2 regions of the Collimonas sp. PA-H2 genome follow, and region 2 is predicted to be linked to the other one. Evidence: predicted binding sites of a transcription regulator. Region 2 holds the regulator's gene; the other holds the start of a gene.

Region 1 (3,849 bases), 3.3 Mb from region 2:
GTTTGCAAAAAACCCCAAAAGTGTAGCACAGCTTCGCTGGCTTAGCGATGTTGACGGACAGTTGCAAAATAGCCATCAACGGCGTTCGCCATGGAATCAGCTGGAGAAACAAGAAGGCGCAAGATAGAAAGCAGTATGAGCATGCTGCCGGTTTTGTCGCATTTCAATCACATATATAAATGCAGCGCTTCGCTCTCAGCAATCTTCAGCGTCCTCATCCCCGCCTTTTACCGCTGCCTGTATGGCCCGATGAGAAAACCCGCGCTGCAGCAGGAAGCGCATCTGCTTGGCCCGTTCGGCAGCGTCCGCCGGCGGCTGATTGAATTTCTTGCGCCAGACCTCGCGCGCGCGCGCGACTTCGCCGCTGGCCAAGTCTGCCTTGATGTCCACCAGTGACTCGGCGTCAATCCCGTGGCTTTGCAATTCGGAGAGGATGCGGCTGTTGCCGTAGCGATGGGCGCGGCGGTGGATCAGTGATTCGGAGAAGCGCGATTGCGACAGCAGCTTGGCGGCTTCCAACGTGTCGAGCAAGGCTTCGATGTCGTCGCCTTCCTGTGCATAGCGCGCCAGTTTGCGCGCCAGTTCCAGGCGGCTGTGTTCGCGTGCCGATAGATAGCGCAGCGCCCTGCCCTTCAGGCTGATTTGCAGTTTGGCCATCTCCGCTTTCCGAGTAATGCGTATTAAGTATCAAGTAGCGCTGGTTATGTACTTTATGTACTGTATGTGCAGCTCGCTACAAACAACAACGCCTTTCAAAAACCCGTTGCGCGGAATTTTATGAAAGGCGTTTTCTTTGACTACCCAGCCGGCTTAATTGCTTAAGCGAGGCCGGCCAGGATGTTAGACCGGCTCTTCAGCCTTGGCCGCGGCCGCAGCAGCGGCTTTATTGGCCTTGGCAGCGGCTTTGTCAGCCTTGTCGCCGCCTTCCGCCTTGATCTCGCCCAACAGCGGCACACCCAGCGAAGCGCGCACCTTGTTTTCGATCTCGCGCGCCAGTTCCGGACGTTCTTTCAGGTAGGTGCGTGCATTGTCCTTGCCCTGGCCGATGCGTTCGCCGTTGTAGCTGTACCAGGCGCCCGACTTTTCAACGATCTTGGCATCGGAACCGAGATCGAGGATTTCACCTTCGCGCGACGTGCCTTCGCCATACAGGATGTCGAAGTGCGCTTCCTTGAATGGCGGCGCGATCTTGTTCTTGACGACCTTGACCTTGGTTTCGTTGCCGATGACTTCGTCGCCGGACTTGATCGAGCCGGTACGGCGGATATCCAGGCGCACTGAAGCGTAGAACTTGAGGGCATTGCCGCCGGTGGTGGTTTCCGGATTGCCGAACATGACGCCGATCTTCATGCGGATCTGGTTGATGAAGATCACCAGGGTATTAGTGCGGTTGATGCTGCCGGTCAGCTTGCGCAACGCTTGCGACATCAAACGTGCTTGCAGGCCTGGCAGGGAATCGCCCATGTCGCCTTCGATTTCAGCACGTGGCGTCAGCGCCGCCACCGAGTCGATCACGATCAGGTCGACGCCGCCGGAACGCACCAGCGCATCGGTGATTTCCAGCGCTTGTTCGCCGGTATCCGGTTGCGAGATCAGCAGTTCCGACAGGTTGATGCCCAGTTTCTGGGCATAGCCGACGTCCAGCGCATGCTCTGCATCGATGAAGGCGCAGGTGCCACCCAGCTTTTGCATTTCGGCGATGGTTTGCAGGGTCAGCGTGGTCTTGCCCGACGATTCCGGACCGTAGATTTCCACTACGCGGCCGCGCGGCAGGCCGCCGACACCGAGCGCGATATCGAGGCCGAGCGAGCCGGTCGAGACTACTTGCACTTCTTCGACCACCGCGCCGTCGTCCATCCGCATGACCGAACCTTTGCCGAACTGCTTTTCGATCTGCGCCAAGGCCGCGGCAAGGGCCTTGCTTTTATCCGGGTTGGCGGCGGATTTTTTATCGTCCATGGTTGCTCTTTCGACAAAAAGGATGAGGTTACTGTGACAAATTCGGGACTTCAGGTAAGCACTGTATAAAAAAACAGTGATTTATGCAAGCACTGTTATTCATTTTCAAAAAACCTGTGGCCATATTGTATGTCCGCAAGCCCCTGACTTGCATCCGGATTATCGCAAACTGCCAAACCAAGGCTATGTTTAGGCCTGAACTTATGCCCGATCCTGGTGAAAATACAGCGGACGAAGCGGGCGCAAATTATGCTTAATACGCATATCGTCATCCGGAAAAGTAAAAAGGACAACGGCCGGACGACAGCAATGCAATAATTGTGACGCTTATTTTTGCTTATTTCTTATTCCTGCAGCCAGTCCGCTGCCGGTTCAGACATATGCGCCATATTCAAAGCTAGGGGCAAGCGGCTTGCCCACTAATAAAAGGGAGAAGGTATGCGTACTACTTATTGGTTGAAACCATTGGCGGCATCGGTACTGCTGCTGGGCTTGCTGGGCAGCGTACAGGCAGCATCCGCACCCGCGGTCGAAGCGAAGAACGGCATGGTGGTGACTTCCCAGCACCTGGCTTCGCAGGTCGGGGCCGACATCCTCAAGATGGGCGGCAACGCCGTCGATGCGGCGGTAGCGGTCGGTTATGCGCAGGCGGTGGTGAATCCCTGCTGCGGCAATATCGGCGGCGGCGGCTTCATGACCATCCACCTGGCCGATGGCCGCGATACCTTCATCAATTTCCGCGAAACCGCACCGGCCGCGGCCAGCGCCAATATGTACCTGGACGCTAACGGCAAGGCGATCACCAACGCCAGCCTGTTTGGCTACCTGGCGGCAGGTGTTCCCGGCACCGTGCTGGGACTCGACAGCGCGCAACGCAAATACGGCAAGCTGACTCGTGCACAAGTCATGCAGCCGGCGATCAAGCTGGCGCGTGACGGTTACATCCTGAACCGCGGCGACACCGACATCCTCGACACCACCATCGCCCAGTTCAAGAAGGACCCGGAAGCGGCCCGCCTGTTCCTGCGCCGCGACGGCACGCCATTGCAGCCGGGCGACCGCCTGGTGCAGAAGGACCTGGCCAAGACCCTGGAAGCCATCTCGCGCAACGGTCCCGACGCCTTCTACAAAGGCGCGATCCCGGAAGCAGTGGAACGCGCCTCCAAGGCGGGCGGCGGCATCATTACCGCGGCCGACTTTGCCAGTTACAAGATCAGCGAAAGCGCACCGCTGTCGTGCAACTATCGCGGCTATGTGTTCGTCTCCGCCCCGCCGCCTAGCTCCGGCGGCGCCACCATGTGCCAGATCCTCAATATTCTCGAGGGCTACGACATGAAGGGACTCGGCTTCCACTCGGCAGCCTCGGTGCACTACATGACCGAAGCCATGCGCCATTCCTATATGGACCGCAACACTTTCCTGGGCGACCCGGCCTTCGTCAAGAATCCGCTGGACCGCTTGCTGAGCAAGGAATACGCCGCCGCTATCCGCGCAAAGATCAGCGCCGACAAGGCTACGCCATCGGTAGAAGTGCAGCCAGGCATGGCGCCGCACGAGAAGCCTGAAACCACCCACTACTCGATCGTCGACAAGGACGGCAATGCGGTGTCGACCACCTACACCATCAACGGCCGCTTCGGCGCCGTGGTGATTGCGCCGGGCACCGGCTTCTTCCTCAACGATGAAATGGATGACTTCACCGTCAAGGCCGGCGTGCAGAACCTGTTCGGCCTGGTGCAAGGCGCGACCAACTCGATCGCTCCCGGCAAGCGTCCGCTGTCGTCGATGGCGCCGACCCTGGTGACCAAGGATGGCAAGACTTACATGGTGCTGGGTTCGCCGGGCGGTTCGCGCATCATCACCATCACACTGGAAACAGCGCTGAATGTA
Region 2 (3,849 bases):
ACGGCGCAGGCCGGCACAGCTTTGGGTCATCACGCGGAACATCTTGATGTACTCGTCCATGACCGGGCCGTCGGTTACGCGGAACGGAAAGCCGGTGCCGATCAGGGCGTCAGCGATCTTGTCGCGCTTGCCGACGCGGATCCGCTTGTCGTTCAGGTAGGCGCCGGAGCCTTTGGTGGCGGTGAACAGGTCGTTGCGGGTTGGATCGTAGACCACGGCCTGGGTGATCTGGCCGCGATGCTGCAAGGCGATAGAGACGCAATACTGCGGGAAGCCGTGGATGAAGTTGGTGGTGCCGTCGAGCGGATCGATGATCCACACGTTTTCGTTGTCGTCGTGCAAGTTGGCGGAAGCACCCGATTCTTCGGCCAGGATGGCGTGGTCGGGGTAGGCATTCTTCAATACGTCAATAATCGCGGCTTCGGCAGCCTGGTCGACTTCGGTGACGAAATCGTTGTGCTGCTTTTTGGTGACTTTCAGCAAATCGAGGTCGAAAGAGGCGCGCGAGATAACCGCGGCGCCGCGACGTGCGGCCTTGATGGCCGTATTGAGCATTGGATGCATGATCGGGTTCCGTTAAAATGGCGGCACTGTGCCAACCGGGAACAGAACCGCCTATTGATTGATAATAATGAACGATGCGGACTTTCCGGCGCCTATCCGATACTTATTTTGATAAATAAGCAGCTTTTAGTCGCAGAAATCTGCGTTATGGCGCTATTTTAAACCTAGATTGCTTAATTGAACGCTTACTTTTACCCGAAAGGCCAGATGAACACAGATTTTCTTTCGTTTGATAGCGCTCGTCGCTTGAGTGGAGGGCACAAATGAATTCGGCGAAAATCGATACGTCTCTTTTTCAGCGGCTGCGCTTCGTGCTGGTCGAAACCAGCAGTCCCGGCAATGTCGGCGCTGCCGCCCGCGCGATCAAAACCATGGGGTTTTCCGAGCTGGTCCTGGTCAATCCGCGTTTTCCTGACGTCCTGCAGCGCGAAGAAGCCGTGGCGTTCGCCAGCGGCGCACAGGATATCCTGGCTTCGGCGCGAATCGTCGACAGCGTTGAGCAGGCCTTGGAGGGGTGCAATTTCGCCGCCGCCCTGAGCGCCCGCTTGCGCGAATTCTCGCCGCCCTTGACTGCGCCGCGCGCGTTGGCGGCGCAGCTTGCAGGCGATGTCAGCCTCAATGCCGCGGTATTGTTTGGCAGCGAGCGTTACGGCTTGCCCAACGAAGTAGTGGAGAAGTGCAATGTCTTGCTGAATATTCCTGCCAATCCAGAATACTCGTCGCTGAATCTGGCGCAAGCGGTGCAAGTGCTGGCCTATGAATGCCGGGTTGCCGCCGGCGAGGATTTGTCACCCGCAGGGGCCGGCGAGATCGGTTTCCAGGGCAATGCCGCCAGCCTGACCGACATCGACGGCATGTTTGCGCATCTGGAGCAGGCTTTGATCGAAATTGAATTCCTCGATCCCGCCAGCCCGAAAAAATTGATGCCGCGCCTGAAACGGCTGTTTTCACGGGCTCAGCTGGAAACCGAAGAGGTCAATATCCTACGCGGCATCGCCAGTCAGATACTGACCAAGCGGCGCCGGCTCGACCGCTCCTGACGCCGGACTGGGGCCTGCCGCTGCGGCAGGTCCGGCCGTGTTTTTTTGTTGCTCCTTAGTTCCAGCTACGCAGCAGGCCGACCGCAAGGCCTTCCAGGGCGAAGTCTTCCTGGGCGTTGACAACAATAGGTTCAAAATCCGGGTTTTCGGGAAGCAGCTGGATTACCGAGCCGGTTTTCTGATAGCGCTTGACGGTGACATCGTCGCCGAGCCGGGCCACGACGATCTGGCCATTTCTTGCGCTGTCGGCTTTCTTTACCGCCAGCAAGTCGCCATCCAGGATGCCGGCGTCGCGCATCGACATGCCGCGAACCTTCAGCAGATAGTCCGGCTTGGCGCTGAACAGGGCAGGGTCGACGTTGTAGCTGGCCTGGATGTGCTCCTGCGCCAGGATAGGCGAGCCGGCGGCGACGCGGCCGACCAGCGGCAGGCTGAGCTGCATCAGGGCCGGGTGGGGCAGCGCCAGTTGCGTGCCCTGGCTGCGCAGCGTGGTTTCCGTCAGGCGGATGCCGCGCGAGGTGCCGGGGGCGATCACGATGGCGCCCTTGCGCGCCAGCGCCTGCAAATGTTCTTCTGCCGCATTCGCCGAACGGAAGCCGAGTTCGGTCGCGATTTCCGCGCGCGTCGGCGGGAAGCCGGTGTTTTCGATGGCGTCCCTGATCAGGTCGAGGATTTGCTGTTGGCGGGCGGTCAGTTTAATCATAAGTGTTTGAAGGCAAGGTTTGACAGCCGAGGCTATCCAATTCAGATAGAAGCACAAAGCGACAAGAAGGGCATAAGCGCGTTGCGCTGCATTTGTGCTGTGTATATCAACAGTCTGTATTTTTGTACAGTATTTGTGCAAATGCAAGATAAATTGATGCGATTTAGCCACTTACTTATGCTTAGGTGGCCGCAGGCGCCTGAAAGCATTGAGTTTTGTTGCAATTGCGCGTACTATTGCTGGTTTTCCTCTTCCCACACTCGTCTTGACGCCGAGGTGGGCGATTCTTCAATCAGTCCAAAAGGAGCTTACATGCGTCATTATGAAATCGTATTTATCGTCCATCCAGATCAAAGCGAGCAAGTGCCTGCAATGATCGAACGCTACAAAGGTATCGTCACTACACGTGGCGGCACTGTACATCGCGTGGAAGACTGGGGCCGCCGTCAACTGGCATACCTGATCCAGAAACTGGCAAAAGCGCATTACGTCTGCCTGAACATCGAGTGCGACAGCGAAACTCTGGCTGAAATCGAAACCGGCTTCAAGTTCAATGATGCGGTATTGCGTCATCTGACCGTCAAGCTGAAGAAGGCCGAAACAGGTCCTTCGCCAATGATGAAGGCTGTGCAGAAGGAAGATGCTGCCAAGAGCCATCGCACTGAAGCGCCGGCAGCCTGATTTATCTTCCCCGCCAGCATTCTTATAGCCATCGAGTCCATCAGGAGTGAGCCAAGCCAATAACGTGTTTCAGCTGGTTGCCGAAATTGCCGAACGTGAAGTCATACGTTATACACCGGCAGGCATTCCGATCGTATCTGCAAACCTGCAGCACCGTTCGGAGCCGATTGAAGCAGGAATAAAGCGTTTGATCGAATTTGAAATCGCCGCGCTAGCCGTCGGCGAGATTTCAGGAAGATTCAGTCAGGCGCCATTGGGAGGCACCTTCTGGTTTACCGGTTTTATGGCGCGCAAGAGTCGCAACGGCAGGAGTCTGGTATTTCACATCACGGATTTCGCTGCAATGGAAGCAGATGGTTCCTAGAGAACATAGCGGAAATTGCAGATTAATTATTTTAGATACAGGAGCCAAAAATGGCATTCGGTAAAAAGTTCGATAAAAGCAAACTGAAAAACAAGCGTCAACAACAAAACCCGCTGTTCAAGCGCAAGAAATTCTGCCGTTTCACCGCTGCACACGTTGCCAGCGTTGATTACAAGGATGTCGACACGCTCAAGGATTTTGTTCAGGAAAACGGCAAGATCATGCCAGCACGTCTGACCGGCACCAAGGCAATCTATCAACGTCAAGTGGACACTGCGATCAAGCGCGCACGTTTCCTGGCGCTGCTGCCATACACCGATCTGCACAACGCTTAATTGACGACTTGAAATAGGAGAAAAATATGCAAGTTATTCTGTTGGAAAAAGTCGTTAATCTCGGCAATCTGGGCGAAGTTGTTCGCGTCAAGGACGGTTACGCGCGTAACTTCCTGATCCCGCAACGTATGGCACGTCGTGCTACCACAACTGCTATCGCTG

What was found. Region 2 encodes LexA, which represses DNA repair genes until DNA is damaged. Its sites were predicted from a motif close to ACTGTATNNNNATACAGT; they were not measured.
Region 1: the regulator LexA is predicted to act here: its motif matches at 2,020-2,037, upstream of recA (recombinase RecA).

The regions. Positions count from the first base shown of each region.
Region 1 is NZ_PDBX01000001.1:1,551,092-1,554,940, forward strand. Features, by position in the region: gene recX (recombination regulator RecX) at 196-657, opposite strand; gene recA (recombinase RecA) at 841-1,959, opposite strand; gene ggt (gamma-glutamyltransferase) at 2,506-3,849, shown strand, end outside.
Region 2 is NZ_PDBX01000001.1:4,865,299-4,869,147, forward strand. Features, by position in the region: gene BCF11_RS22310 (inositol monophosphatase family protein) at 1-564, opposite strand, end outside; gene BCF11_RS22315 (RNA methyltransferase) at 828-1,604, shown strand; gene lexA (transcriptional repressor LexA) at 1,660-2,307, opposite strand; gene rpsF (30S ribosomal protein S6) at 2,620-2,988, shown strand; gene priB (primosomal replication protein N) at 3,035-3,352, shown strand; gene rpsR (30S ribosomal protein S18) at 3,403-3,687, shown strand; gene rplI (50S ribosomal protein L9) at 3,714-3,849, shown strand, end outside.